3 regions of the Cloacibacterium caeni genome follow, and region 1 is predicted to be linked to each of the others. Evidence: riboswitches for the same ligand, from Rfam matches in the RefSeq annotation. Region 1 holds a riboswitch; each other region holds the start of a gene.
What was found. A riboswitch is a leader RNA that binds a small molecule or an ion and turns the genes downstream of it on or off. The one in region 1 is predicted to bind S-adenosylmethionine.

Region 1 (10,604 bases):
TAAAAACTGTAACATTAAAACGAAAAGAAAAAGTCAATTTTTTCGTGGTGTTATTATTGACAGAATCGGTATTATGTTTAGATTTTTTTCTTTATGACAGGTACAGCCTTTTAGAAAAGAATTAATTTTCGGTTTTAGGTTTTTGTAAATATTCATTTTGCTTTATTATTATTCAAATTTCAGGATGTAGAAATAAAATTCTGTGACGCATTTTTTCTCATGTTTATTTTCGTTTCAAATATCTTTTTATGTCTTTATTCGTAAAAGGACACCTTTCTACATTTCCTTAAAACTATTATGAATAAAGAGGTTTGTAGATTTTTGCACGAAGTTAGGGGGGCTATAAAACAAAAACTGTAACATTAAAACGAAAAGAAAAAGTCAATTTTTTCTAGCTCTGCCTTCGACAGGCTCAGGCAACGGGATGAGAAGTGAGAATGTGCCTTCGTGAACTTCGTTCGCAGACCTTCAGTCTGTGCTCAGGCAACGTGTAATAGAAGAATTGGTGATTTCTACAGGCTCAGGTAGCGAGAGTAACACGGGTGATTTCATGAACTTCGTTCGCAGATCTTCGGTCTGTGCTCAATCACCGAGAGTAGAAATAAATATAAAGGGTGGTTGAGTCCTAGTCTAAGGCACTGATTTAGAAAAACAATCCTGATTTCGGCAAGCAAAGTAAGCTTGGTAGGGATTTTTCTGTCTCTAGATTTGATAAACTTAGTTATTTATAAATTTATTTTTGCCTACGAGAAAATGTTTTAAATCCATTTTTTTGGCTCTTTTTTTTACAATTAAAGTTTGAGATTAAATTTAATTGGTAGTTTGTTTTAATACTTTGGAAGGTTTTAAGGATTGAAAAAAAAGACTATTCTCTAAAAACTAAGATTTCAGTTAAAAGTTTCATTTTCCGCTAAAAGTTGATTTTATGACTAAAAGTATTGTTTTCGGCAAAATGTGCTGAATTCGGTTCTTTTCGGCACTCTTGTTTTGGAAATCTTTTTTAGAGCCTCTACATTTGTCTTGCATTCTTAGGGTAAGGATGTAGAAAAGAGATCTTTTGGAAGATATTTTATCGGCAAGTAATATTTACTAGGATAGAGTTAGCGCGCTTTATTTATAGCTTTATTTGAAAAGAATACAACTTGTTTTTTCGCGAAGTCCAATTTTTCTTTTTTCTGATTAATTTATTTAAAAATTTCAAATTATGGCTAAATATAACGGCTTAATAACCATAGAAGGACAAATAGATGGTCTTTCTTTCTATAAAACTGCAGACGGAACATTTGTAAGAAGAGCTGGCGGAGTGAAAAAAAGCAGAATTATGAATGACAGTAATTTTGCAAGAACGCGTGAAAACATGAGTGAATTTAGCGAAGTAGCTAAATCTAATAAGCTCATGCGCAATAGTTTTGGGTATTTACTAGAGAAGTATAAAGACTCTAAAATGCAGGCAAGACTGACTTCTAAACTGTATGAAGTTCTAAGGAATGATACTGTTTCTGATAGAGGTGAGAGGAGTATTGCTATAGGAATAGGAACAGAAGGAGGAGTAGATGTAATGAGAGGTTTTGATTTTAATGCAAGAGCTTCGTTGAGTTCTGTTCTATTTGATGGATTTACCTTAGATATGGAAGCATCTACTTTGACTTTAACAGATGTAGTACTGGGTAGAGGTTTAAAGTTTCCAGCTGCAGCTACAGATTTCAATATCCGATTGATTGAAAGTGTTATCCGATTTGAGGGAGGGAATTTTGAAACCCATGAAAGTAATGTAGTTACGGGTAAAACTTATGGCACAACGCTGAATGGTGTTTTGAGTTTTGAAAGCCCTCTCACTATGCAGGGACAGCGATACTTTTTACTTGTAATAGAATATCTACAAGAAGTAAATGGAAATCTATATCCTCTCAATAATGGTGCATTTAATGTGGTCAATTTGTTGGATATGGTTTAGTAACACTGAATAAAGTGATTAAGAGACTGTCTAATTAGGCAGTCTCTTTTTTAATATCGCATTTGAACATTATGATTCTTTAAATATTTTCAAGAGTTTGAGGTATAAAAACGGGAACGGGAAAGGAAATTTTTATTCTTTAATTTTTAGAAATCAGGGAGTTAAAAGGCTGTGTTGATGGTCTATGAGGGCGATTGATAGATTGTATTTGGTTCGTTGGGAGATAATGATTACTTTTGCCGCCTATTATCAGGAACCTCTACGGGAGGTAGCAACCTGCAACAACAAGCAAGGTGCTAAAGCGATAAGCCAAACTTTTTGGAAAAAATGTTGTCTATCTTTTGTAAAGTTCCTGTGTTAAATTTTTAAATTTTATGAACAATACAAAAGCAAATTTTCTCAGTTTACTTCCTTTTTTAATTTTCGTAGGTACATTTTTAGGTGCCGGAATTGTATTGCAAGATTTTTATGCCTTGCCATCGCCTATTGCCGTGAGTATCGGTATTATTGCCGCCTTTGCCATGTCTAGGTTGCCTCATCAAGAAAAAATAAAAACTTTCTTACACGGTTGTGGGGAATCCAGTGTACTCACCATGTGTATTATTTATCTATTGGCAGGCGCTTTTTCTACGGTAGCACAAGTTTCGGGCAGTGTAGATGCGGTGGTGAATATCGGGCTAACCTATATCTCTGCTGATTATTATGCTCTAGGGATTTTCCTTTTGGCCTCATTCCTTTCCTTGTCTTCTGGAACCTCGGTTGGTGCTATTGTCGCATTAGGGCCTATCGCAATACAGTTGGCTCAAAAAAGTGGAGCAGACCTTAACCTAATTGGGGCAAGTCTTTTGGGTGGTGCTATGTTTGGCGACAATCTTTCGGTGATTTCTGATACTACCATTGCAGCAGCTCAAACGTTGGGCAGCAGCATGAAAGATAAGTTCAGAACCAATTTTTATTTGGCTGCCCCTGCAGTAGTATTAACGGTGGTCATCTTACTTTTTATAGGATTTAGCAATCCTGTCGCACCTATTGCCTATACGCCAACTCCCATTTCTTGGGAACTTATTTTCCCCTATTTGGTGGTTTTGGTTTTAGCCTTTTTAGGGTTAGATGTATTTCTGGTGTTGGTCATCGGGATATTTTTAGCGGGAGCCATTGGTTTGTGGCAAGGGAATCTCACGTGGTTGAGTTTTGCCAAAGCCAGTTATGAAGGCTTCACTTCTATGACCGAAATTTTCCTTTTGTCTTTGCTTACAGGTGGTTTAGCTGCCTTAGTAGAAAAAGCAGGGGGAATTCAATATTTATTGAACAAAATAGAAGCTAAGATTAGCTCTGCCAAATCTGCGCAATTGGGAGCAGGATTGATTACAGGTTTGGTAAATCTCTGTATTGCCAATAATACGGTGTCGATTCTAATCTCTGGGAAAGTGTTGAGACCTATTTCTGAACGTTTTGAAGTTCCAGCCCGAAAGATGGCTTCTGTGATTGATATTTTTGCGTGTATCGTTCAAGGGTTACTTCCTTATGGCGCTCAGGTTTTATTGATTATCGGTTACAGTAAAAATAAAATCAATTATGTGGATATGCTCTCGCATTCTTATTATTTAGGGCTTCTGTTCTTAATGGTGGTGGGTTCTATGTTTTGGGGAAGGTCTAGGAATGTGTTACCTTCGGGAGGCTCAGGTATTTGTTGAGAAAAATTCTTTTCCCCGACCCTAAAGGGTGAAATTTTTCTGTTTGGTTTTGGAGTTTTTATAACACAAAGTTCACGGAGATTTTGTAAAATCATGTCGTTTTTGAGTTCTCAAAGGAACATCAGAGATGTTCTATAGAGTGCACGGATTTTAATGCAATAGAAATAATGTGCCTTCGACTACGCTCAGGCACCGTGTAATAAAAGATTTGGTGGCAGAGCAAAGACTGAAGTTCTGCGAACGAAGTTCACGAAGCCACAGCATCAACAAATAAACTCTGCTTTTCAGATTTAATGTTCTTTTGTCTTGAAACAAAAGAACCAAAAGTTCAAGTCTGGAAATCCTCAGCTAAAAATAAATAACCTTTTCTAAAAACTCTGAAACTCACTCGGCAGAATGCCGAGCTTAAACAGCAGACTTTTTTAACGAAAAGGTTATTCATTTTTTTAACGCTTGCGGTTTCCTAGGACATCAATTAAAATAGGTAATTTTTCAACGTCTATGTTCCTAGGTTAAAAGTTTTAATATCACAAGGTTCACGGAGAGTTGTCGAAATGATGGCGTTTTTGAGTTTTCAAAGGAGCATCAGAGATGTTCTAGAAAGCACACGGATTTTAATGCAATAGAAATCATGTGCCTTCGACAGGCTCAGGCACCGAGATGAGAAGTGAGAATGTGCCTTCGACTACGCTCAGGCACCGAGTGTAGTAATAAATAATACGGTGATTGAGCGGAGTCGAAATCACAGGGAGGAATAAGAACGTGCCTTCGACTACGCTCAGGCACCGAGATTAGAATTGAGAACGTGCCTTCAACTACGCTCAGGCACCGTGTAATAGAAAAATTGGTGGCTGAGCTTGTCGAAGCCACCATTTTAGAAAATTCTTTTTTATTTTTAATTTCCTCTGTAAGTGGAGTAGCCGTAAGGCGATAGGGTGATGGGAACGTGGTAATGTTCTTGGTCTGCCAACTCAAAAACCACTTCTACAAAGGGATAAAAGGATTTTTGTCCTAGACTTTTAAAATACGGTGCGGTGTAAAACGTGAGTTTGTAAATGCCCGTGTTGTTTTTGCCCTCTTGTTTTAAGAAATCTTTTACCCTGCCGTTTTGATCGGTGATTTTTTCTTCTACCAATACCCAATTGTTTTGTGCATCTCTTTTTTGTAAAGTAATTTTTACGTGGGGAGCAGGTTTACCCGTGGAGATGTCTAAAATGTGACTTGAGAGTTGATAGCTGCTTTCTTGAGCATAAACCATAGGTACCATTAAAAACATCATGAGAAATACTAACCAGTTCTTTTTCATTTTTTTTTAGATTTTTATTGTTGAATATTTTTTGTCTTACCCTTACAAAGATGATGCCTATTTATGCCGAATTAACTTCATTTTGATTGATGTTTGCAATGGCATTTATTGTATTATTCTAATGGGAAAGTTTGTGGGTTTTGTGATTGTGGTTTTATTTCTAAATTTTTCATTGGATTTAAGTTGAGAATTACGGTTTTCCTTATTGGTATAAAGATAGGTTTTTGTTATATTTGGGAGAAATAATAAAGTATAGGAAACTAATGGCTAAGAAAAGCACTGTAAAAACTAAATCCATAGAAGAAACGCTTTGGGATTCTGCCAATAAATTGAGAGGTACGGTAGAATCTTCTGAATACAAACACGTAGTATTGGGACTGATTTTCTTAAAATTTGCGAGTGATAAATTTGAAGAGCGTAGAGCGGAACTTATTGCAGAAGGCAAAGAGAAATTTATAGAAATGAAAGAGTTCTACAATATGCAGAACATCTTTTATTTGCCAGAAGAAGCAAGATGGAGCACCATTATCGAACATTCTAAACAGGCAGACATTGCCCTAAAAATAGACACCGCTCTCCACACCATAGAAAAAAACAACCCTGCGCTGAAAGGGGCGCTTCCAGACAATTATTTTTCTCGTCTGAATATGGATGTGAGCAAATTGGCAGCTTTGCTGGATACCATTAACAATATCAATACCTTACAAGATAAGCAACAAGACATAGTAGGAAGAGTTTACGAATATTTTTTGAGCAAATTTGCCCTTGCCGAAGGTAAAGGAAAAGGAGAGTTCTACACCCCTAAAAGTATTGTAAACCTGATTGCCGAAATGATAGAACCTTACAAAGGTATAATCTATGATCCAGCTTGTGGAAGTGGTGGGATGTTTGTGCAGTCTATTAAATTTATAGAAAGCCATCACGGTAATAAAAAGGAAGTCTCTATCTACGGACAAGAATATACAGCTACCACCTATAAACTGGCGAAAATGAATTTGGCGATTAGAGGAATTGCCGCCAATTTGGGAGATGTACCAGCAGATACTTTTGGCAAAGACCAACATCCCGATTTGAAAGCCGACTTCATCATGGCGAACCCACCTTTTAACCAAAAAGATTGGCGAGCAGCCGATGAATTGGTGGACGATGCCCGATGGAAAGGTTATGATGTACCTCCAACCAGCAATGCCAATTATGCTTGGATTCTGAATATGGTAGCCAAACTTTCTGAAAACGGAGTGGCTGGTTTTATCTTGGCCAATGGCGCTTTGAGTGGTGGTGGAACCGAATACGAAATCCGTAAAAAACTGATAGAAAATGATTTGATAGAAGCCATTGTGATTTTACCGAGAAATATGTTTTATACAACAGATATTAGTGTAACGCTTTGGATTCTCAATAAAAACAAAAAAGAAAAAACGGTACAATTGCCTGATGAAGTGCGACAATACCGAAACCGTGAAAATGAAATATTGTTCTTGGATTTAAGACAAAAAGGAATTCCTTTTGAGAAAAAATACACCCAATTTTCTGAGGACGAAATTAGAGAAATTGCAGGAACGTATCACACTTGGCAGTGCCTTCGACAGGATGAGACAACGTCTGAAAACAAGCTGAAAGGTTATGAAGATATCCCAGAGTTCTGTTACAGTGCGACCAAAGAAGAAGTGAAAGCCAAAGATTATTCTCTGGTGCCGAGTAAGTACATTGCTTTTGTAAACCGAGATGAGCAGATAGATTATGAGGATAAAATGAAGGCTTTGCAACAGGATATTACCCAATTATTGCAAGAAGAAGCCCAATCTAAAAAAGATTTGTTGAATGTTTTTAAGGAGTTAGGTTATGCAATCCAATTATAAAAGATTAGGCGATTATATACAAGAAGTAAACATCCGAAACAAAGATTTGAAACAATATCCTTTGTTGGGTGTGAGTATTAAAAAAGAAATGATTATTTCTATTGCTAATACTGTGGGAACAGATATGTCAACGTATAAAATTATCAAAAAAAATCAGTTTGCTTACGGACCAGTAACTTCTAGAAATGGAGATAAAATTTCTATTGCTTTATCTAATGAAGAAAAAGCGTTATTATCCCAAGCTTATGTAGTTTTTGAAACCAATAATCTATTATTACCCGAATATTTAATGATGTGGTTTCGCAGACCTGAATTTGATAGATATGCACGTTACAAATCTCACGGAAGTGCTAGAGAAATCTTTGATTGGCAAGAAATGAGCGAGGTTATGCTCCCCATTCCTTCCCTAGAAAAGCAACAGGAAATGGTAAACGAATACCACACCATACAAAACCGTATTAACCTGAACAACCAACTAATTGCCAAATTAGAAGAAACCGCACAAACGATTTATAAACAGTGGTTTGTAGATTTTGAGTTTCCCGATGAAAACGGTAAGCCTTATAAAAGCAATGGCGGTAAAATGGTTTGGTGTGAGGAGTTGGAGAAGGAAATTCCGGAGGGGTGGGAAGTTGGAAAAATTGGTGATTATTCAAAAGTAAAATCTGGTTTTGCTTTTAAAAGTGACTTGTGGAAGTTAGAAGGAATCCCTGTAATTAAAATTGGTAGCATCTCAAATAATACAATAGATTTTAATGCTTTAGATTTTGTAGATTCAAAAGTATTAGTAAATGCTAGAAATTATACAATACAAAAAGGAGATATTGTTATTGCAATGACTGGTGCAACTATTGGTAAAATTGGAATCGTTCCAAATTTAGGTAAATACACATTAGTAAATCAACGTGTAGGTATGTTTAATTTAGGGGAGAAACCGTTAAATAAAGTTCCATTTCTTTATTTAGTTTTATTAGATGACATTGTTCAAAAAGAAATTAGTAATGTTGGTGGAGATAGTGCACAAGCAAATATTAGTAATTCACAAATAGAAAATATTAAAATAGTTTTACCAAAAGAAAAAAACATCAATGATTTCAATTTGTTATTAGAATCAACATTTGATTTAATTTTAAACAAAATAGAAGAAAACCAAAAACTAGAGGAGTTGAAGGAATTGTTGCTGGGGAGAATGGTAAGGGTTGAGAATTAAAGAATTAAAGAATTAAAAAACTAAACTATGAAAACTGAAATGATGGAAACTGAAAAGCTTCTAAAAGAAGTGAATTGGTTTCTCAAAAACAAAAAATTAGAAGTTGAGAAAAATGAAGATACTTTTAATATGTTTAGAATATGCGGTGTAAACCATTATGAAAACACGCATTCTTCTATTCTTGCAGAACTATTAGATCCCAATGCCAGTCATCAGTTTGAACATAAATTCTTAGATGCATTTATACAGACTCTTATAAAGTTAGATATCCTGCCACCAGAATATCAGTTTGCGTATCAAGATGTGGCAGTACATCGGGAATATTCTACGCCCTATGGTAGGCTTGATATTTTAATTACCAATTCATCATGTGATGCTCTGTTGATAGAAAATAAAATATATGCAGGCGACCAGTTTGACCAGTTAAAAAGATACCACACTTTTGGAGCTCAGAAATTTAATAACAAATTTAAATTGCTCTATCTTACTTTGTGGGGAAATGAATCTCCACAAGACGCATTAGACAAAACAGAATATCTGCAAGTTTCTTACTGTGAAGCGATTCTACAATGGTTGGAAAGATGTGTAGAAATAGCAGCCAGATCTCCTATTGTACGAGAAACCCTAATACAATACAGCAATCATATTAAAAACTTAACCAATCAAAACACCGAATCTACTATGAACAAAGAATTAATTGACCAACTTTCATCAGTCGAACATTTAGACGCCGTTTTTACGATATCTGAGAACATTAGCCATGTAAAAAATAATTTGATTAATAATGTATTATTAAAACAACTTGAAGAAATAGGCAAGGAACTGAACATTGTTTCTCAAAGTAAAAGCAAAGATTATGTGAACACCAGTTGGGCAGGATTTTCGTTTGCTGTACCTGCCTGGAAAAACTATAATATTTTTTTGGAATTTGGAGCCAGAGGATTAAGAAACTTGATTATTGGTCTTGTTCCTAAAAATGATCAGGTAGATACGAGTGCATTCTCAATTATTAAAGAAAAAGTAGGAGGAGGAAATGCAAGATGTGCCTACATCTGGTTTCCAAAATATCAAGACTGGAACGCTGATGCTATGAAAGCTATTGTGAATGGAGATATGAAAGATCTAATTAAAGATGAAATTATTAAATTGTTTGATGCCCTAAAAGAAGTGGAGGGGGTGTGAAAGATTTTTAAAAAGGAAGATAAAAACTAAATAACGTGAAAAGAGATTAAATATGAATAATAGTGAAAATCAAAAAAAATACAATATACAATTCACTTTAAAGAATATAGGACCTCATAGCAATTTAAGCCAATGTATAGATGCAGGAGAAAATGGAGCATTGAGAATTGCGATTTATGCAACAAATGGTTCAGGTAAATCTTCTATTAGTAAGCAGTTTAGGTTGTTAAACCTAGATGAAAAATCAATGCCTAAATCGGATAATTTTATCACATTGGGTGAAAATAGTGCTAGTTTCTTTTTTAAATTGTTTAATCAAAATACTCCAACTGAAAAATTTGAATTTAAAATAACACACTCTTCAATAAATAAGCCTTCAATTCAAAATTCTTCTAATTTAATTTTTCATACTTTCAATAGTGATTATGTAAAACAATCTATTGAACCAGTAAATTATGGACAAGAAAAAGAAATAAACGGTTATATTATTGGAAAAACAGAAGTCGATCTGTCTAATGAAAAAGAAGATTTAGAGAATATAAATAAAAACTATGTAGCTAATAAAGATATTATAATAAAAAAATTAGATGAAGCAAAAGAAGAGTTACAGAAATTAGGAGTAAACGCCAAAACAAATGATTATAAAGAGATTACATTTGAAAATTTAATTAATAATTCTTATTTAATTGAGGAAAAACTCTTATTTGAAGATTTAAAAAAATCTTTGAAAAAAGTACAAAACATACCTGAAAATTTAGAATTTGTTGATGAGTTTGAAAATTTTGAAATTAATTTAAATGTTTTAGATGAAATATTTAAAGATTTAAATGAAAATATCACTCTTTCCAAAATATCTGAAAGTTTTAAGCTAAAAGTACAATCTAAAGAAGATTTTATTAATTTGGGAATAAACTTAATAAATTATGAAAATAAAGAATGTCCTTTTTGTGAGCAAAGACTGAATTCAGAACAATTTGATTTAATAGACCTATATAACTCTTACATTAATGATTATGAGACAAAATATAGAAATAAACTAGTTAAGCATTTAGCTTCTGTAAAAACTATTAAAAATTTATTTGAGTTGAAGATTAACGAATTTTCTATTGTTGAAAATCAATACAATAAATTAAAAGACTATTTTCCATCATATTCTTCTTCAAATTTAGAAATTATCTCTAAAAATGATAAAATTTTAGAAAATTTAGATTGGGAAATTATTGAAAAAATTATTGAAGATAAAAAAAGTAGAGTAGAAGATTTACTTTCTGCTGATAGTCTTAAAAAAATAGAGTCTTTTAGATATGAATTATTAAATTTAGAAAAAACTATTAGAAAATTTATTACTGAAAATAATAAAAAAATAGATAAACTAAATGATACAAAAATATCAACAAGT
Region 2 (10,604 bases), 990 kb from region 1:
TAATAACGGCTTTGTCTGCTTTAGCTTGACCAATCTCGAAAGTGGTGTAACTTAATCCATGCCCGAAACTGAAAAGTGGTTTGATATTTTTGGTGTCATGCCAACGATAACCTACGAAAATACCTTCGTTGTATTTTATGTTGATAGGGTTTTGTTGGTCTTTTCCTTTTCCTTGTGCCAATTCTTCTTTATTACCAGGATATTCTCCTAATTGATGCGCTGAATTGTCTTCTAATTTCACAGGGAAAGTGAAAGGCAATTTACCAGAAGGATTAGCGTCACCTGCTAAAACTGAAGCGAGAGCATGACCACTTTCTGAACCTAAATACCACGCTTGAACAATGCTAGGAACTTCTTTTACCCAAGGCATTTCTACAGCATTTCCTGAAACTAAAACTACAGAGAAATTTTTGTTCACTTTTGCTAAAGCAGAAATTAATTCATCTTGATGATAAGGCAAGCCCATATCTTTTCTGTCATTTCCTTCACTGTCTTGGAAATCACTTTTATTAAGTCCACCTACAAAAATTACAAAGTCAGAATTTTTAGCGAGTTCTACCGCTTCTTTGGTTAATTCCGCCTGTGAACGTTTGTCAGTAAGGTCTTTTCCAGTTTTTACACCGTTATATTCTCCAGTTACATCTCCTACATAACCTCTCGCAAAAACTACTTCTGCATCTTTCCCGAATCTTGCTTTGATTCCGTCTAAAGGTAAAGTTTCATATTTTACTTTTAAGGAAGAAGAACCACCACCTACAGTCATCATTTTGATGGCGTTTTCACCAATTACAGCAATCTTTTTAGTTTTGGCAACGTTAATTGGCAATACATTTTTTTGATTTTTTAGCAATACAATTCCTTCTTCACCAATTTCTTTGGCAATCGCTCTATGTTCTTCAGAAGCAATGTTTCCAAAAGGTTTGTTTTTATTCATTGTGGTTAAGAAAGCCAATCTTAGGATTCTTCTTACTTTATCATCCAATTCTTTAGTTCCTACTTCACCAGACTTGATGAGTTTTAAATAAGGATGTGCCAAATAGTAATTGTCATAAGCATTGCTAGTTCCTTCCGAAAGTCCATTTGTCCAGCTTCCGAATTCCATGTCAAGACCATTCATAATGGCTTGTTTGGTATCATTTACAGCGCCCCAATCAGAAATCACTACTCCTTTAAAACCCCATTCTTTTTTCAGAATATCGTTTAATAAATATTGATTTTGACTTGCATACTGATTTTTGTACATATCATAAGCTCCCATGATAGACCAAGTGTCTCCTTCTTGTACAGCTGCTTTGAAGGCAGGTAAATAAATTTCGTACAGCGTTCTATCATCTACAATTACGTTGCTGGTATGTCTAAATTGTTCCTGATTATTAAGTGCATAATGTTTTACACAAGCAGCTACACCATTAGATTGAACCCCTTTAATGTATGGAACCACCATTTTAGAAGATAAAAATGGGTCTTCTCCCATATATTCGAAGTTTCTACCGTTTAATGGAGTTCTGTAAATATTTACACCAGGTCCTAATAGAATATCTTTTTTTCTATAACGAGCTTCTTCTCCAAGAGCTTTTCCGTAATTCCAAGACATTTTTTTGTTCCATGTTGCAGAGAGTGCAGTAAGCGCAGGATAAGCAATGATGGAGTCATTGGTCCAACCAGCTTGATCCCATTCATCCCATTTTACTTCAGGACGAATTCCGTGTGGTCCATCGGTAGTCCAAAATTCTGGAATTCCTAATCTTGGAACACCTGGTGAACTGAATTTTGACTGAGCATGAAGCATCGCTACTTTTTCTTCTAAAGTCATTTTAGAAAGTGCATCTTCTACTCTGACTTCTATAGGTTGCGAATCATCTAAATAAATTTGTGTCTTTTTTTCTTGTGCTTTTGCTTGAAAACTCATTAACGAGACTAAGCAAACAAGTGCAATTTTCTTGAACATAAGAATTAATTTTTGGTTCAGTAAAACTACAACTTTTTATTATTATCTCAAAATGAGATAATAAATTTTTCAAAAAACTTATCTTGAGATTAAAGATTTAAAAATAAAAATCAATAAATCACCTGTTAATCAGTTGGTTATGATTTGTTAAAATGAAAAAAATATTTTTTTTCTTCTAAAAATTTGGTTTTCTGTAAAACTTGTTTTTATATTTGCACCACGATAAACGTTCTTTATACACGCAACTTATTAAGAAAGGTGGAGGGAATTGACCCTGCGAAACCTTGGCAACCTGCTAACAGAAATGAGAGTAAGGTGCCAAATTCAACCCCGAAATTCGGGAAAGATAAGTCTGAAATCAGTTTAAAATAGTCATACACTATATCAAAAACTCTTTCGACTTGTCGGAAGAGTTTTTTTATGCTCTTTCGTCAAGAATTTTCTGCAAATAAGTTGCTCTAATATTTAACAATTAAAAAATTATTAAAAAAATGAGCAATTTAAAATTTGAAACGCTTCAACTTCACGCTGGTCAAGAAATCGACCCAACTACCAATTCTAGAGCGGTGCCGCTTTACCAAACTTCGTCTTATACCTTTAACAATGCAGAACATGCTGCCAATCTTTTTGGGTTAAAAGAATTTGGGAATATCTACACCAGACTCATGAATCCTACTACAGATGTATTCGAAAAACGTGTGGCTGCACTTCACGGTGGAGTAGCTGCTTTGGCTACCGCTTCTGGTCACGCTGCGCAATTTTTGGCAATTACCAATATTTTACAAGCAGGAGATAATTTTGTGAGTTCGCCTTATTTGTACGGAGGAAGTTATAATCAGTTCAAAGTTTCTTTCAAAAAATTAGGAATCGAAGCACAATTTGCTAAAGACGATGAGCCAGAAAGTTTTGAAGAACTCATTAACCAAAACACCAAAGCGATTTATTTAGAAACCATAGGAAACCCTACGTTGAACGTTGCGGATTTTGATGCAGTCGCTGCAGTGGCTAAAAAACATAATATTCCACTTATTGTAGATAATACTTTTGGAGCAGGTGGTTATTTGTTTAGACCGATTGAACATGGCGCAAATGTAGTGGTAGAATCTGCAACCAAATGGATTGGCGGTCACGGAACTTCTATTGGCGGAATCATCATAGATGGAGGAAATTTCGATTGGGGAAATGGTAAATTTCCACAGTTTTCTGAACCTTCAGATGGTTATCATGGATTGGTTTTCTCAGATGTTTTTGGAGTTAATGGACCTTTTGGAAATATTGCTTTTATCATCAAAGCCAGAGTAGAAGGTCTTAGAGATTTCGGGCCTACGATTTCTCCATTCAATTCATTTTTATTGCTTCAAGGTTTAGAAACATTATCGCTTAGAGTAGACAGAACCGTAGAAAATGCTCAGAAATTAGCGGAATTTTTAGAAAATCACCCTAAAGTTGAAAAAGTATTGTATCCAGGTTTGCCTAGTTTCCCAGATTATGAAAATGCCAAAAAATATTTGAAAAAAGGTTTCGGAGGGGTACTTAATTTTGAAATCAAAGGCGGAAAAGAAGCAGCGGTAAAATTCATCGATCATTTACAATTGATTTCGCATTTAGCAAACGTTGGAGATTCTAAAACGCTGATTATTAACCCTGCTTCTACTACACACGAACAACTTTCAGATGAAGAAAGATTAAAAGCAGGAATTACTCCGGGACAAATTAGATTAAGCGTAGGAATAGAACATATTGATGATATTATCGCAGATTTAGAGCAATCATTCTCTAAAATATAGAAATTGGAAGGCTGAAATCGGAAATTATCAATAGAATCGGGCTTTAGCCCGATTTCAAAAAATAAAAATTCAACTGGCTTTAGCCAAAACTTAAGATTAAAACAATCTTTTTTTAATATAAATTTGAAAATTTTGGAAAATTTTACGGCAGGAAGTTTTGCCCTAGAAAGTGGAACTGAAATAAAAAATGTAAACATTGCTTATCATATTTTTGGTGAATTAGCTCCAGAAAAAAAAGTGATTTGGATTTGTCATGCCTTAACTGCAAATTCAGATGTGCAAGATTGGTGGCCTAATTTCATTGGCAAAAATTTAACCTTAGACACCGAAAAATATACCATAGTTTGTGCCAATATTTTAGGTTCTTGCTACGGAACGAGTTTCCAAAAACAAGAAAAACCTCCATTAATCACCATTCGTGATATGGTAAAACTTCACCAAGAGTTAGCCAAATTTTTACAAATTTCTGAAATAGAATTGCTTCTAGGAGGTTCTCTCGGCGGAATGCAATGTTTAGAGTGGGCGATTGCAGAACCAGATTTTATCAAAAAATTATTTGTAATTGCTACCAATGCAAAGCATTCTGCGTGGGGAATTGCTTTTAACGAAGCACAAAGAATGGCGCTGGAATTAGGCGAAAACGGAATAGATGCAGCAAGAGCTATCGCCATGCTTTCGTACAGAAACTATGATACTTTTGAAGCCACTCAAACTGATGAAGAAGAAAAATTAGAACAATATAGAGCAGCTTCTTATCAAAGACATCAAGGAGAAAAACTCAGAAAAAGATTTTCTAAAGAAAGTTATTTCATGCTTTCTAAAGCTATGGATTCTCACCACTTGGGAAGAGGAAGGAATTCAGTAGAAAATGCTTTGAACCAAATTACAGCAGAAACTTTGGTGATAGGAATTGATAGCGATATTCTTTTTCCTGTTTCGGAGCAAAAATTTATAGCTGAACATATTAAAAACGCTAAGTTGGAAGTGATTTCTTCATTGTATGGACATGATGGTTTTTTAATTGAAACTGATAAGATTTCAACATTGCTTAAAAAGCATTTCAACTTATAAGAAAACACAAATGATGATTTTCAAAAAATTAAAATTAAAAAAATGAGCAAAAAATTAACGATAGGATTGTTTGGTTATGGAGTGGTAGGAACTGGTCTTTATGATGTTTTGCACAAAAGTAAAACGGTAGATGCCACCATCAAAAAAATTGTAGTAAAGCATAAAGATAAGCCTAGAAATATTTCGCCAGAGCATTTTCATTATGATAAAAACGAAATTCTGCAAGATGAAGAAATCAATCTGGTCGTAGAATTAATAGATGATGCAGATGCAGCTTTTGAAATTGTAAAAATTGCGTTAGAAAACGGAAAAGCAGTGGTTTCGGCGAACAAAAAAATGATTGCAGAACATTTCGAAGAATTGCATGAACTGCAAAAAAAGCATCAGGTTCCTTTCTTGTATGAAGCGGCAGTTTGTGGCAGTATCCCGATTATTAGAAATTTAGAAGAGTATTACAATAATGACTTTCTGCAATCTATTCAAGGAATTGTAAATGGTTCTACCAATTATATTTTGACCAAAACTTTCCAAGATAATTTAAGCTACGAAGAGGCACTGAAAGAAGCCCAAGAAAAAGGCTATGCAGAGAGCAATCCTATATTGGATACAGGCGGTTTTGATGCACGCTCTAAACTTCAAATTCTATTGACGCATTCTTTCGGAATTACCACGAAGCCAGAAGAAGTTTTCAATGTGGGAATTCAGAATTTGGGAGATTTAGAACTCAAATATGCCAAAGAAAAAAATCTACAAATTAAATTATTGGCTTACGCTCAAAAAAGAAATGAAGAAGAAGTCATCGCACTTGTGATTCCGAAATTTGTAAAATCTACTGATACTTTTTCTACAGTGAGTGATGTTTTTAACGGAGTAAAAGTACAAACCGCTTTTGCCGATAAGCAATTTTTCTACGGAAGAGGAGCGGGTTCATTGCCTACTGCAAGTGCAGTTTTGTCTGATATTTCAGCCATTGCTTATGATTACAGATATGAATACAAGAAAATAGCCAACTCAGAAAATCTGAAATTGGCTCAAGATTTTCCTTTGAAAGTTTTATTTAGACATAAAGCCAAAGACAGCCAAAATTTTGAAAATTATTTTGAAGAAATTGAAGAGTTTTATGGCAATAGAGAAGATGCTTATTTTGTAGGAAGCATTCGTTTTCAGCAACTAAAAGACGTTTTCACAAAGCATCAAGATGAGGTGTCATTTGTGTTGATTGATATTTTATAATTATTAACTTGTTTTTTCCTTGAGCGTTGTTTTTCTCTGAAAAATGACGCTTTATTTTTTGTATTTTTGGCAGACAAGAAAAATATATGCAAACAACCAACACCGTTTTAATGATAGAGCCCGTTGCATTTGGTTTTAATGCAGAAACGGCACAGAATAATTATTTCCAAGTAAATTCAGAAAATGCTGAAACGCAAGGAAAAGCACTGCAAGAGTTTCAAAATTTTGCAGAAAAATTAAGAAGTCATGGCATCAATGTGATGACGATTAAAGACACGTTAGAACCTCATACTCCAGATTCTATTTTTCCTAATAATTGGATTTCTATGCACCAAGATGGAACAGTTGTTCTCTATCCAATGTGTGCCGTGAACAGAAGATGGGAACGTAGAAATGATATTTTAGAAACGCTTCAAGAGAAATTTGAGGTAAAAGAAATCATTGATTTTTCGGCGCCAGAAAAAGAAGGAAAATTTTTAGAAGGAACAGGAAGCATGATTTTCGATCATGACCACAAATTAGCGTATGGTTCTGTTTCGCTGAGGTTAGACGAAAAATTGTTCAGAGAATTTTGTGAGAAATTTGGTTACACCCCTGTTGTTTTTCATTCTTTTCAAACAGCGAATGGAGAAAGATTACCAATTTATCATACCAATGTGATGATGTGTGTAGCAGACCAATTTGTGGTGATTTGCCTAGATTGTATTGATGATGAAACCGAAAGAGTGAACGTAGTGAATACGATTTTAGAATCAGGAAAGGAAATTATAGAAATTTCTGAAGATCAAATGCAACAATTCGCGGGAAATATGCTTCAAGTACAAAACGAAGATGGCAAAAAGTTTTTGGTAATGAGTGAAACGGCTTACAATTCTTTAACGCCAGAGCAAATTTCAGCTATCAAAAAGTACAATGAAATTATTTATTCTAATCTAGAAACCATAGAAATAAATGGTGGCGGAAGCGCAAGATGCATGCTTGCTGAGGTTTTCTTACCGAAGAAATAAAATATAAACTGAAGCACCGAAGTTTTCGGTGCTTTTATTTTTTCCAATCTTTAAAACTCATTTCAAATTTTATTTCCTCTCCGTGGAATCCTGCGTTTTTCCAGCCCTGTTTTTTGTAAAATAGTTCTGCTCTAGAATTTGTTTCTGTTGAAAGCCAAATGGTTTTTTGGGTTTTGCTAAAATATTCGTCAAGCATTAATTGATGAAGTTTTTTGCCAATACCTTTTCCTTCGTATTCGGGTAGAAGAAATAGCGCCCAAACATTATTTTCTATAAAATCTACAATAGAAAAGCCTACAATATTATCATCAATTTCGCACACGAAACCAGTTCCTCTTTTGGTAATAAACTCTTCTACCAATTCATCAGGAATTAAGTTAGGATTAGAAAGTTGATTTTCTTTTACAGAATTTCTCACTACTTGTATCAGAGGAATATCTTTAATGGTTGCTTTTCTGTATATCATGTTGTAAAAATAAAAAAAACCACGAACAAAATTTTGCTCGTGATTTCTTTAATTAAAATTTAGTTTAATATGATGGGTTTTTGTGAGATTAGTTTCCTGTTCTGTTTTTGATTTCATCTGCTGCTCCATCTATGCTTCTGGCCTTTTTCAGTTTTTTGTTTCCAAAATTATAGGTAATAGAGAGGTTAAATCTTCTGTTGTATTGGTTTTGGTCTATATAGTTGTAATTTCCATCTGTTTGAATGCTGTTTATGGTAACCCAATTGGTATTAAGTACATCTCTGAAGTCTACCGCAAATGTGAAATCATTCCATATTTTTTTCACAGAGAAGTCTAAAGAAGAAATAGGGTCTAGAATGCCTAAATCTATTCTCTGTTTGCCAAGGTAGAAGTAATTTACGCCCAGAAACCAATCTTTTTTAGATGAGAGTCTAATATTGTTTGATAGTTGTAAAAATGGAGTAGTCATGCTTCCATTTGCGTGAAACGGCGCGAATTTTTCTCCAGTAATTGGATCTGTGTCTACAGTTCCTTTAAAAGAATTTACTTGTAAACCTAATACGTAATTTGCAGTCCAGATTTGGTTAAAGAAATTCTTATTCATTCCTAGATTTACAGAGAAATTATTTTCTGAGCCATAATTGGTTCTGATGTATCTTAGTTCTTTTACATTTTCTCCGTCAGAATTTTTGATGGTTCTCTGCAGAGGAACTTGTGTGGTAGCGTCTTTGGTATATGAGTCTGAAATTTGTAAAAAATAAGAATTTTTATACATGTACATTAATTCTTGGTTGTATACAGAAGAAGCTTTTACAAAAGGATTATTCTGTATATAATTAATTTCTGTAAGGTATACTCTTTCAGGATTTATTTCCCAGAAGCTAGGTCTTTTTACTCTGCTGGTAAAAGCATAAGAAAGAGAGTTGTTCTTATTGATGGTGTAATTTAGATTAACAGTAGGGAGCAGATTGGTGTTATTTCTTTTCACATTAATATTGGTGTTTAGAATTTCGCCGTAGCTGTCTGTAAATTCTAATCTAGCTCCTATTTTTGCTGAGAATTTTTCTCCAAAGTTTTTTTCTGCATTGGCATAGATACCTCCTATTTTTTCGTCATATACAAAATGATTACTTTGATTAATGTCTTTAATATAGGTTTGCGAAGGATAGTGAAATCTTTCTAAGTAAGTATCATTATCTGTTTTGGTTTTATTAAAATTACCACCAGTAGAAAGGGTGAAATTTTTAAAAACTTTTGTAAAATCCAGTGTTGTAGAAAGGTTATCGATGTTTTGAGGAATTTCTTGTCTAAATTTTCCTACTTCTGAAATATTATTCCCTAAAACGTCTGTAATAGTGGTTACATTAATGTTTTGTTGAGCTTTAGTAAAGTTAAGATAAGCTGCATTAAGGTTTATTTTGCTTCCTTTGTCATCTAATTTTGCTTCATAATTTAAGTTGATAGAGTTGTTAAAATCACGAGCGTTCATATTATTTACAGCTCTATTATAAGTAGTTTTAGTAACATTGTTATCATCTCGGTAGAGTAGAGTGTTCAGTAAATTACTTTGTGCGTCTTTTGTTTCGCTGTACCAAGAATTATAGCTTAAACCTATGTTTTGTTTTTCGGTAAGGTCATAGTCTACATTTACATAACCGCCTAAATCTAAATCATTATTTCTTACGTATCCTACAGAAGTGTTATTAAAATTAGCATCTCCGTTTTTAAGCGTGTATTGTTGGTCTCTAAAGGTGTTTCTGCTGTTAAAATTAGAACTTATTGCTAACTTATTTTTTCTGAAATTAATAGATGCAGAAGCATTTTGGCTATTTCTTTTGGCTTGAGTATTCCCGAATCGTAAATTTCCGTTTGTACCGTCGGTGAGTTTCTTTTTCAGAATAATGTTGATGATGCCATCACTAGATTCTACATGATATTCACTTCCAGGTACTGTAATGACTTCTATTTTTGCAATATTTTCTGCAGGCATACTTTTCAAAAAAGATTCTAGAGCATCTGCATTCATATTAGATTTTCTACCATTAATGAAAATTACAGCATTGCTTTTTCCAGAAATTTTTATGTTTTTATCATCGGTAGAAGAAACAAGTGGCGTTTCTTTCAATAAATCAAAAGCATTATTTCCTTTAGCAATAGGCGATGCTGCTACATCAAAAACCAATCTGTCAGATTTTTTTTGAAGCACTTTTTTGGTCATTTTTACTTCTTCTATGTCTTTCGTTTTTTCTTCTTGCGAATAAGAAAAAAGAGAAGTAAGAAGTGCGGCGGTAAATAATATTTTTCTCATGGTGTAATTTTTAAGTTTAAATGTTGTGAAAAAAAGAAAAGTCGCAGTAGGTTATTAGTTCAGTGATTTGGTGTGGTGATTAGTTTTTGTGGTTATTAATTTTTTCACTGCGACTTTTTCAAGTTTGGTTATTAGTTTTAGTTATTAGTTTTTAAATGGTTAAAAGTTTTTCTAAAAAATTTTCTTCTATTTAGCTGAAGTATGTTTTGTTAAATAATTTACATTGCAAAGATATATAATTAATTTAGTATTATGCAATACAAAGTAGTAAATAAAATTTATTACTTGATTTAACTTATTGATTTTCAGTGATAAAAATTTAGTTAATGAATTGCTTTCAGAAATAAGACAATCTAAATGGAATAAGTATTACATCAAAAAAACAAAAAAAAGTGAAAATTTCTTTCCACTTTTTATAATATTTTGAAGGTCAAATCTTTATTCTCTCTCAAATTTTGCCAGTTTTTTGTCAATCCAAATCGTTGCCAACGGAAAAAACGCAGCCAGAAGTGCGAATACAGAATCTTCGTCATCCCACTGATAAATTTTTCTACAAGGAAAGGCTAAAATCAGGTATAGTGTGAAAAATAAACCATGAATACTTCCCATCACACTGATGTAAATAATGGGTAAAATTCCCTCCTTGTCCTCACGAATCCAAATCATAGCAGAGAAAAGCAAAAGCCAAGAAATAGCTTCGGCGATACAAATTTGTCTAAACCATTTGATGAGTTTTTCTTGAGAATATTTGGATAAAAAGAAATTTTCGATGAATTCCATTGTG
Region 3 (10,604 bases), 1.7 Mb from region 1:
TCTGAGGATACTTTCCAAATAAATCCCAACTTCTGAAAAACGGACTCCAATCGATGTAAGGATGCAGTTCTTCTAAATTTTGATTTTCAATCAATTGAATGCCTAAATTTTTAGGTTCAGAGATGGTCTCGATTTCCCAATTGATTTTGAATTTTTGATTTCTCGCTTCTTCTATCGAAATATATTCTTTATCAACTTGTCTGTTCAAAAATTTCTTACGGAAATCGGCATAATCAGTTTTCAATTCCGAAACAAATTCTGCATTTCTATTGCTCAATAAAGAACTTACCACACCAACTGCTCTGGAAGCGTCATTTACATGAACCACAGCATTTTTATATTTAGGGTCTATTTTTACCGCAGTATGCGCTTTAGAAGTTGTAGCACCGCCAATCATCAACGGAAAGTTCAGGTTTTGACGCTCCAGTTCATTGGCAATATGTACCATTTCGTCTAAACTTGGCGTAATCAAACCGCTTAAACCAATAACGTCTACTTTTTCTTCAATCGCTGTTTGAATAATTTTTTCGGCAGGAACCATCACTCCTAAATCTACAATTTCGTAATTGTTACAGCCCAAAACTACGCTCACAATATTTTTTCCAATGTCGTGAACATCACCTTTTACCGTTGCCATCAATACTTTTCCGTTGGCTTTTTGAGCAGAATCTTTCTCAGCTTCTATAAATGGTTGAAGATAAGCCACCGCTTTTTTCATCACTCTCGCAGATTTTACCACTTGAGGAAGAAACATTTTTCCGCTTCCGAATAAATCTCCCACTACAGACATTCCCGTCATTAGATTTCCTTCGATAACATCCAAAGGTTTTGCCGAAATTATTCGGGCTTCTTCTACATCTTCCTCAATAAAACGGTCAATTCCTTTTACCAAAGAATGGGTAATTCTGTCTTGCAAAGGCTGATTTCGCCATGCTAAATCTTCTACTTTTTCTTTTTTTACGGATTTATGTTTTTCAGAATAATCCAATAATCTTTCCGTAGCATCATCTCTTCTGTCCAGCATTACATCTTCTACCAGCTCCAACAAATCTTTAGGAATCTCGTCGTAAATTTCTAGCATTGCAGGGTTTACAATTCCCATATTCATTCCCACTTTGATGGCGTGATAGAGGAAAACCGAGTGCATTGCTTCTCTTACCGTATCATTTCCTCTAAACGAAAACGAAACGTTAGAAACACCACCCGAAACCGAAACATATGGCAAGTTTTCACGAACCCATTTTGTTGCTTCAATGAAATCCAATGCGTTTCTGCGATGTTCTTCCATTCCAGTTGCCACTGGAAAAATATTGAGGTCGAAAATAATATCTTCCGCAGGAAAACGGACTGTGTCCGTCAACAGTTTATAACTTCTTTTACAGATTTCTATTCTGCGTTCGTAATTATCGGCTTGTCCATTTTCATCAAAAGCCATTACAACTACTGCGGCACCATATCTTTTGATGGCTTTGGCTTGACGAATAAATTCTTCTTCACCACCTTTTAAACTGATGGAATTTACTACACATTTCCCTTGAACCACTTGCAAACCAGCTTCTAAAATTTCCCATTTTGAAGAATCTATCATCATTGGAATTCTGGAAATATCAGGTTCTGAGGCGATTAAATTCAAGAATTTAACCATGCAATATTTTCCGTCTAAAAGTCCATCATCAAAACAAATGTCTAAAATCTGTGCGCCTCCTTCTAATTGATGACGAGCAATATCTAGAGCTTCAGAAAATTTTTCTTCTTTAATCAATCTGAGAAATTTCTTAGAACCTGCTACATTGGTTCTTTCTCCAATATTGATAAAATTGGATTCTGGAGTTATAATTAAAGGTTCTAGACCAGATAATTTTAGTTGTCGGTTGTTGGTTGTTGGTTGTCGGAATTTTTGGATCGGATTAGTTTCCATTCTGTAGACTTTTAAAATAGTTAATAAATCCGTTTAATAATTTTTTACAAGCAAGTATTTGATTTAAAAAAGTTTCTAAATCTATTTCATTGATATATTTTTGATCAAACGCTAAATAAATTTGAGTTTCTAATTCATAAAGCGAACCTCTTGAAATATGCAAAAATTGAATGGTATCTTGTGCTGTTCTTCTTCCTAATCCTTCTGCAATATTAGAAGGAATTGAAATTGAACATCTTCTTATTTGGTTTGTAAGTCCATAAATTTCTTCTTTTGGAAAATTTTTAGTTTTTTCATAAATCATATTGACCAATTTTCTGGCTTCAATCCAAACTTCTAGTTCTGTGTATTCTTTTTTCATCAATATTTTTTTAAACCGATAACCATCAACCGACAACTGACAACTTTCTTGGTTGATAATTTTTAACAATATTTGCGATTGCAGCAATGTGGTCAGGAGTTGTTCCGCAACAACCACCCACGATATTTACCAATCCTTTTTCTGCATATTCACGGATTTGTTCTGCCATAAATTCTGGAGATTCATCATATTGCCCAAAAGCATTCGGTAAACCAGCATTTGGATAAGCAGAAATGTAAAATTCAGAATTATTAGAAATGGTTTCTAAATAAGGCGTCAATTGTTTCGCTCCTAGAGCACAGTTAAATCCTACACTCAATAAGTTAAGATGAGATATTGAAACCAAAAATGCTTCAGCAGTTTGTCCGCTCAAAGTTCTTCCTGAAGCGTCAGTAATGGTTCCAGAAACCATAATTGGAATCTGAATTTTTCTTTCTTCCTGAATTTGGTCTATGGCAAAAAGTGCAGCTTTAGCATTTAAAGTGTCAAAAATAGTTTCTACTAAAAGAATATCAGAACCGCCATCTAAAAGTGCTTCTGCTTGTTGTTTGTAAGCAATTCTTAACTCATCAAAAGTAATGGCTCTATAACCAGGATCATTTACATCCGGAGAAAGAGATGCGGTTTTATTAGTAGGGCCAATAGAACCTGCTACAAATCTTGGTTTTTCTGGAGTTATAGCTGTGAATTCATCACAAACTTTTCTTGCAATTTTTGCAGATTCAAAATTGAGTTCGTACACCAAATCTTCCATATGGTAATCTGCCATTGCAATGGTAGTCGCAGAAAAAGTATTGGTTTCGATGATGTCTGCACCAGCTTCTAAATATTTTTTGTGTACTTCTTCTATAGCATGAGGCTGAGTAAGAGAAAGTAAATCATTATTTCCCTTCAATGGAGATTCCCAGTTTTTAAATCTCTCGCCACGATAGTCTTCTTCTGTAAACTGATATCGCTGAAGCATAGTTCCCATAGCTCCGTCTAGAACAAGGATTCTTTGCTGTAAATTTTGATAAAGTATGTCGCTATTTTGCATTTCAATGTGATTAAAAAATGAAATGCTATAAGAAAAGTTGAGGGAATCAACTGTTTTTATGTGTTATCTATCCCAAAAATGAGTAGAATGTAGCACCTTTTCTCGTTTTAGAAACGCGATAGGTTGCCAAGGTTTCACAGAGTCTAATCTCTCCACCTTTCTTGATAACATTTCGATTATATGAAAGAACAAATCTTTTGCAAAGCTATATCATTTTTTTCACAATAAGAAATTGTCATTGAAAAAATTAATCTAAATGAAATTTCATAGTTTTTATTTTTTTCTAACTTCGCATCATGTTATTTTAAAAAATAATGGTTATGAATGCTGAAAAACAACGATTACAAGATATAAATTACAGAACTTGGGGACCTTATGTAAGCAATAGACAGTGGGGAAACGTAAGAGAAGATTATTCCTTTGATGGAAATACTTGGGGAGCAACTGGTCATGATGATGCAGAAAGCAGAACTTACAGATGGGCAGAAGAAGGAATCGCGGGAATTTCTGATGACAAACAACGTTTGTGCTTCGCTTTTTCTTTTTGGAATAAAAAGGATAAAATGGTTAAAGAACGTTTCTTTGGATTGAGCAACCATCAAGGAAATCATGGCGAAGACATTAAAGAAATTTTCTATTATTTAGACAATACGCCTACTCATTCTTACATGAAAATGGTGTACAAATATCCGCAGAATGCCTTTCCTTACGAAGATTTAATCAAGACAAATGCAGAACGAAGCAATAAGGAAACAGAATATGAAATTATAGATACGGGAATTTTTGACCAAAATGAATATTTCGATATTTTTATAGAATATGCCAAAATTCACCATGATGATATTTTAATCAGAGTTACTGTCACCAACCGAAATATAGAAAAAGCACCTTTGGTGATTCTCCCCACACTTTGGTACAGAAATAATTGGAGTTGGGGTTATAATTCTTATAAACCTAATTTTACAACGCGCCATCGTGGACAGATAGAAATAGAACATGAGAGTTTGGGAATGAAAAAGCTTTATTCTCGGGACAAATCCGTGAAAATTCTTTTCTGTGAAAATGAAACCAATACCGAAAAATTATTCGGGAAAAAATCTGAAAATAAATACTTTAAAGATGGAATTAACCATCATATCGTTCATCAAAAAAACACGGTGAATCCTAAAAAATTCGGGACTAAAGCTGCTTTTGTAATAGATACAGAATTAGAAGGAGGAGAAACTAAAACTTTTGACTTCAGAATGTCTCCTCATAAAATGGAGAACGCTTTTTTTGATTTTGATGAGGTTTTTGAAGTAAGAAAAAAAGAATCGGATGAATTTTATGACGAAATTCAAAAAGAATTTAACTGCGAAGATGAAAAAAATGTGCAGCGACAAGCTTTTGCAGGATTGCTTTGGAACAAACAATTTTATCATTATAAAGTTGGAAAATGGTTAAATGGCGACCCAAATTTCCCTGTGGAAAGGAATTTTGAACATCATGTAAGAAATGTAGAATGGAAACACATGAATTGCAAAGACATTATTTCTATGCCAGATAAATGGGAATATCCGTGGTTTGCAACGTGGGATTTAGCCTTTCACTGTGTGAGTTTTAGTATTTTAGACCCAGATTTTGCCAAAAATCAATTGCAATTATTGACCAAAGAATGGTACATGCATCCTAACGGTCAGCTTCCAGCGTATGAATGGGATTTTTCAGATGTCAATCCGCCAGTTCACGCATGGAGCACTTTTAGAGTTTTTAAAATCGATGAAAAAATCAATGGAAAACCAGATATTCATTTCTTAGAAAGTGTTTTTCAGAAATTATTGCTCAATTTTACGTGGTGGGTAAACCGAAAAGATAAAAACGGAAAGAATGTTTTCGGAGGTGGATTTCTTGGATTGGATAACATTGGTGCTTTTGACAGAAATATGCAGTTCAAAAATGGAGAATATCTAGAACAAGCTGATGGAACTTCTTGGATGGCGATGTTTGCCCTGAATATGATGAGAATTTCTATGGAATTGGCATTGTATAATCCAGTTTATGAAGATATGGCGATTAAATTTTTCGAGCATTATCTCTACATTGCAGAAGCTATGGGAAATCTTGGCGAAGGAAAAAATGGACTTTGGAACGAAGAAGACGGATTTTTCTATGACGTATTGCAACTTAGCGACGGAACTGGAATTTCTCTAAAATTAAGAAGTATTGTAGGCCTCATTCCAATGTTTGCGGTAGAAGTAATAGAACACGAAATGCTTCAAAAACTGCCTAATTTTACCGAAAGAATGGACTGGATTCTAAAAAATAAACCTGAACTTGCCAAATTGGTTTCGCATTGGGATGTAGAAGGAAAAGGAAGAAAACATCTCATGAGTATTTTGAGAAAAACGAGATTGACCAAAATTCTGAATAGAATGTTAGACGAAAAAGAATTTTTAAGTGAATTTGGAATTCGTTCGATGTCAAAAGTATATGAAAAAAATCCGTTTCAATTAGAAATTAATGGCATCAATCACGTTGTGCATTATACGCCTGCCGAAAGTGATAGTCGAATGTTTGGCGGAAACAGCAATTGGAGAGGCCCGATTTGGTTCCCGATTAATTTTTTAATCGTAGAAAGTCTTCAGCGATTTTATTTTTATTACGACGAAAGTTTGAAAGTAGAGCTTCCTACGGGAAGTGGGAATTATCAGAATCTAAATTATGTGGCAGATCATTTGAGTCAAAGATTGTGCAATATTTTCTTGCCAGACAAAGACGGAAATCGTGCTTTTAATGGAAACGTAGATAAATTAAACCATGACGAACATTTCAAAAATTACGTGATGTTCTACGAATATTTTCATGGAGATAATGGTCGTGGAGTAGGAGCTTCTCACCAAACTGGTTGGACTTCTACCGTTGCCAAATTAATACACCCTAAATTGAAAAATTAGATTTTTTTGATTTTCTTCCTATAAGATTGAAGTAAAAAAGTCAAAAATTAATCTTTTAAAATTTTCAAGCTAATATTACAATTCAAGCAGTTTTTGTATGAACATAAATGTTTATGATGATACAAAAACGCTTGGGTTTCTAATGCTGAACTAAATTTTACGTTCAGTTTTTTCCATGAAGAGATGATAGAATTTTTTTCAGGGTTCAAATTTTTGTAAAAGTCTATAACTTGGTCAGTTTTTTCGGGATTTATATTTTTAAAATATGTGTAAATAATAGGCAAAACTGCATTGATGAGAAGAATTTCTATGAAATCGTCAGACAATTTTTTCTCTATTTTTTCTTCGGAAGTTTTTTCGAACGTGTAGTGATTTTCCCAAAATTCTGAAGTTTTTACTTTTTCGAAAAGTGATTTTAATTCCTGAATATTTTTAGCCTTTAAAATTTTAGAAAATAAATTGGGCTGAAGATGATACAGCATCGCCAACTGAGAAAGCCGAATCGTTGGAAAAGAAGGAGGCATTAACCGCATAAATTTTACTGGAAAAGTTTGTTCTGAAATTTTAAATTTTGTTTTCAGAAAATCAAATTCTTTCTTCCATTTTTGATTTGTTTCGGTTTCTTTTTCTAATAAATTTCCTTTCCCGAAAAGGAAACTTTCTAACTGAAATCGATTCTGAGAAATCTTCTGAACGATTTTAAAATCAATATTTTCTGCAATATTTTGATAAATTTCTGCATTTACTTTTAATCCAAAACTGTAGGCTAGTTTTTGAAATAAAACAGCTTCGTAATTATTTTTAGATTGAGCCAAAAGATGTTCAATTTCTATAGATTTTTCATCTAATTTTTTGAGTAAAGTCTCTTCTGAAAAAAGAAATGGAATTTTAGAAGCATCAAAGATGCTTTCGCAAGGAATGAACTGATATTGGTTTTCTAAAGTTTGATATTTGGCAAGAATTTCCTCGTTAATATAATCTTTCAGGTCTAAAGTAGGAATTCCAGCTTCTTTGAGTTCAGAAACATCTGTGTCGTTAAAATAAACTACATGCAGAATTACTGATTGATAGTCTTTTTGAAGGTCATGATTGTGAAAATACCAATCCGAAGATTTCACATGAATTTCTATGTTTCCTGCTAAAACGATGTTTTTCGTTTTAATTTTTGCCAAAGAAAAATCTGGTCCAGAATTGGTGTTCAATGTTCCAAAATCTAGAATTTCGACTGGGTTTCCATCGGTATCTTTGAAATCAAACTTGGAAAATATTTTATACTTCCAAAGATATTGGAGTAAATTTTCGTTCATGGTGGTTTAGTTTTTTAGTTTTATTTCCCGCAGATTTACTTTTTGTAGAATCTGCGAGAATGATTGTTAAGCCATTTTATGAAATTCTTCTAGTGTTTCTTCATACATTTTTTCATAAATCGGAAGAATATTGACCAAGTCAAATTCCAATGCTCTTGCTTTAGCTTTTTTCTTAATTTCTGCGAGAAGTTTATCGTCTGAAAGCAATTTTATTGCATAACTTGCCATGGCTTCTACATTTCCTACTTCTGCTAAAAATCCGGTTTCTCCTTGAATGTTTACCTCTGGTATTCCACCTGCATTACTCGAAATTACTGGTGTTTCTGCGGCCATTGCTTCTAATGCTGCCAAACCGAAACTTTCCTGTTCAGAAGGCAATAAGAATACATCTGCAAACTTCAGAATTTGATATAAATTATCTACTTTTCCGAGAAGTTTAATTTTATTGATGAGGTGCGGATTTTCATTGATGAATTCATTGATGACTTCTACATCTGGACCGTCTCCCAAAATCAATAATTTAGATTTTACCGATTTTTCAACTTTGTTGAAAATTTCTAAAACATCTTTAATTCTCTTAACAGGACGAAGATTGGAAACGTGAATCAGAATTTTTTCATCTTCATTGGCAAAATGATTTCTTTGGCAAGTTTTTAAATCTTCAAATTCTGTATTGTCAATGAAATTGGTGATGACTTCAATATCTTTGGTTATTTTAAAAAATTTCAAAGTATCACTTTTCAAACTTTCAGAAACCGTAGTAATTTTATCTGATTGATTGATGGAAAATTCTACCGCATGTTTGTAACTCGGGTGTTGACCAACCAAAGTGATGTCTGTTCCGTGAAGCGTTGTAACTAACGGAATATCAGCATTTTCTTCTTTTAGCATTTGCTTGGCGAAAAAAGCAGCATAAGCATAAGGAATGGCGTAATGCGCGTGCAAAATATCTAATTTGTACAATTTCACCACTTGATAAATCGTGGAAGAAAGCGCAATATCAAACGGTTGATGTTTGAACAAAGGATAGGTTTGTACATTTACTTTGTGGAAGAAAATGTTTGGGTCTGTCATGTCTAATCTTGCAGGTAATTCAGAGGAAATAAAGTGCACTTCATAACCTTTTTTGGCAAGAGACATTCCGAGTTCTGTGGCTACGATTCCGCTACCACCGTATGTTGGATAACAAAGGATTCCTATTTTCATTTTATTTTTTTGAAACGAAGTTTTCCGTTTCTGTTTTTAAATTTATTATATTTTTTTAACCATAAAAGGAACAAAAGCTATATAAATTTTTGAGTTAATCAAAAGTAAAAAAAGGATCGGTTTTTCTTTTTTTACTTTTGTAATACTTGTTTTCAATCATTTCTTTTGATGCTTTTGCGGTTAAACTTTTTTTATTTCTCAATTCCGCTTCCTGCTTTTAAATTTTCATTGACAATAACTGGTAACTTTCCAGAAATTTTTGTTTTTCCTAAAAGTGCTTTTGCAGAAGCTTTCATAGACAAATCATTGTTTTCATAACTTACCAAAACCGTAGAAATTTTAGAAATATCAACATCTTTCAAAGCGTAAGGCGAACCAAAAACGTCTAAAATTACATTTTGTTTTTTGTTTAATTCTGCTAAAATATTTTTACTTTCTTGCGAAATTTTGTACGGTTTGTAAGCCGTAGAATTGTCTTTGTGAAAACCAACAATCACCGTAGAATTTTCTGGAATTTGAGCAATTTCATTTTTTGAAATGAGTTTTACAGTAGTTCCTAAATTTAAATTTTCTATAAAATTCTGAAACGGCGCTTCTTCCAAAGGAAGATAATAATAGGTTTCGGTGCAACTTAAAGGCAAAAGATTTTTTTCGTCTTTCAATAAAGTTATTGCGTTGGAATATAATTTTTCTGAAAGTTCTGCGTGAGAAGCGTTGTTTAAATCTTCATTAATATTTTCAGAGTTTATGGATTTTAAATTTTGAAGTCCTAATAAATATTTGGTTTTCAGAATTTTCTTTACACTTTCTGCGAGACGGTTTTCGGAGATTTCTCCTTTTTCTAAAGCTGATTTTATCAAAGCTTTTCCGTTCGGAACGTCTTGTGAAAAAAGCATGATGTCATTTCCCGCTTTGAAAGCTCTCAAATCTAATTCACCTGCAGGAAATTTTTTCGCTACAGCGTTCATATTCAAAGCATCAGTAATAATTAAACCATTGTATTGATAAGATTTTTTGAGCAAATTGGTAATGACTTCATAAGAAACAGAAGCAGGAATTCCCGATTGTTTTTCTAGAGCAGGAACATATAAATGCGCTACCATAACTCCGCCAATTTTTTTATCAAGCAAAGCTTTGAAAGGAGCTAATTCCACAGAATTGAGTCGCTCCAAATTGTGCGAAACCACTGGTAAATCTAAATGAGAATCGGTATCTGTATCGCCATGACCAGGGAAATGTTTCATAGAAGCGAGAACACCATTGTCTTGTAAACCTTGTGCATAAGCTAAACCTTTCGCAATCACATTATTGATGTCTGACCCGAAACTTCTGTTGCCAATAATAGGATTTGAAGGGTTGGTATTCACATCTACAACGGGCGCGAAATCCCAATAAATACCCATTCTTTTACAGTCCTCGGCTATTTTAGAAGTCATTTCATAAATGAGAGAGTTGTCTTGAATAGCTCCTAAAGTCATAGCCCATGGAAATTTATGAGCAGCAGGAAATCTTTGGAACAATCCCCATTCTCCATCAATGCCAATCATCATTTTTACTCTAGATTTCCCTTGAAATTCATTCAGTAATTGGATGTGTTTTTCTGCGTTGTCTTGCATGAGAATCAATCCACCGATTTTTTCTTTTTCTACCAAATTTCTAATTTTCTGAACTTCTTCTTCTCCACGATTGTTGTACAAAGCTACAATGTATAATTGCCCGATTTTTTCGTCTAAAGACAATTGTTGATACAGAGAATCAGCATATTTTTCGGCTTTTTGCTCTAAATTTTTTGGAGCGTTTTTGGGGAAATATTGTGCCGAAAGATTGGCGAAAATTAAAATGA

Region 2: it holds a riboswitch for S-adenosylmethionine, as region 1 does, so the genes downstream of both, KKQ79_RS09825 (O-acetylhomoserine aminocarboxypropyltransferase/cysteine synthase family protein) here and KKQ79_RS05180 (Na+/H+ antiporter NhaC family protein) in region 1, are expected to answer to the same signal.
Region 3: it holds a riboswitch for S-adenosylmethionine, as region 1 does, so the genes downstream of both, KKQ79_RS13045 (homocysteine S-methyltransferase family protein) here and KKQ79_RS05180 (Na+/H+ antiporter NhaC family protein) in region 1, are expected to answer to the same signal.

Annotation. Positions count from the first base shown of each region.
Region 1 covers NZ_OU015319.1:1,122,781-1,133,384, reverse strand. Annotated here, with positions in the region: gene KKQ79_RS05185 (hypothetical protein) at 1,205-1,954, shown strand; SAM-I-IV-variant riboswitch at 2,196-2,292, shown strand; gene KKQ79_RS05180 (Na+/H+ antiporter NhaC family protein) at 2,329-3,648, shown strand; gene uraH (hydroxyisourate hydrolase) at 4,544-4,954, opposite strand; gene KKQ79_RS05170 (type I restriction-modification system subunit M) at 5,218-6,813, shown strand; gene KKQ79_RS05165 (restriction endonuclease subunit S) at 6,860-8,023, shown strand; gene KKQ79_RS05160 (PDDEXK-like family protein) at 8,051-9,205, shown strand; gene KKQ79_RS05155 (AAA family ATPase) at 9,258-10,604, shown strand, end outside.
Region 2 covers NZ_OU015319.1:2,113,807-2,124,410, reverse strand. Annotated here, with positions in the region: gene KKQ79_RS09830 (glycoside hydrolase family 3 C-terminal domain-containing protein) at 1-1,948, opposite strand, end outside; SAM riboswitch class I at 2,192-2,301, shown strand; gene KKQ79_RS09825 (O-acetylhomoserine aminocarboxypropyltransferase/cysteine synthase family protein) at 2,440-3,735, shown strand; gene KKQ79_RS09820 (homoserine O-acetyltransferase family protein) at 3,868-4,806, shown strand; gene KKQ79_RS09815 (homoserine dehydrogenase) at 4,849-6,039, shown strand; gene ctlX (citrulline utilization hydrolase CtlX) at 6,126-7,046, shown strand; gene KKQ79_RS09805 (GNAT family N-acetyltransferase) at 7,081-7,512, opposite strand; gene KKQ79_RS09800 (outer membrane beta-barrel protein) at 7,601-9,820, opposite strand; gene KKQ79_RS09795 (DUF3817 domain-containing protein) at 10,259-10,600, opposite strand.
Region 3 covers NZ_OU015319.1:2,801,125-2,811,728, forward strand. Annotated here, with positions in the region: gene metH (methionine synthase) at 1-1,918, opposite strand, end outside; gene KKQ79_RS13040 (four helix bundle protein) at 1,908-2,279, opposite strand; gene KKQ79_RS13045 (homocysteine S-methyltransferase family protein) at 2,305-3,315, opposite strand; SAM riboswitch class I at 3,376-3,486, opposite strand; gene KKQ79_RS13050 (MGH1-like glycoside hydrolase domain-containing protein) at 3,636-6,248, shown strand; gene KKQ79_RS13055 (DUF2851 family protein) at 6,296-7,555, opposite strand; gene bshA (N-acetyl-alpha-D-glucosaminyl L-malate synthase BshA) at 7,622-8,761, opposite strand; gene KKQ79_RS13065 (glycoside hydrolase family 3 protein) at 8,953-10,604, opposite strand, start outside.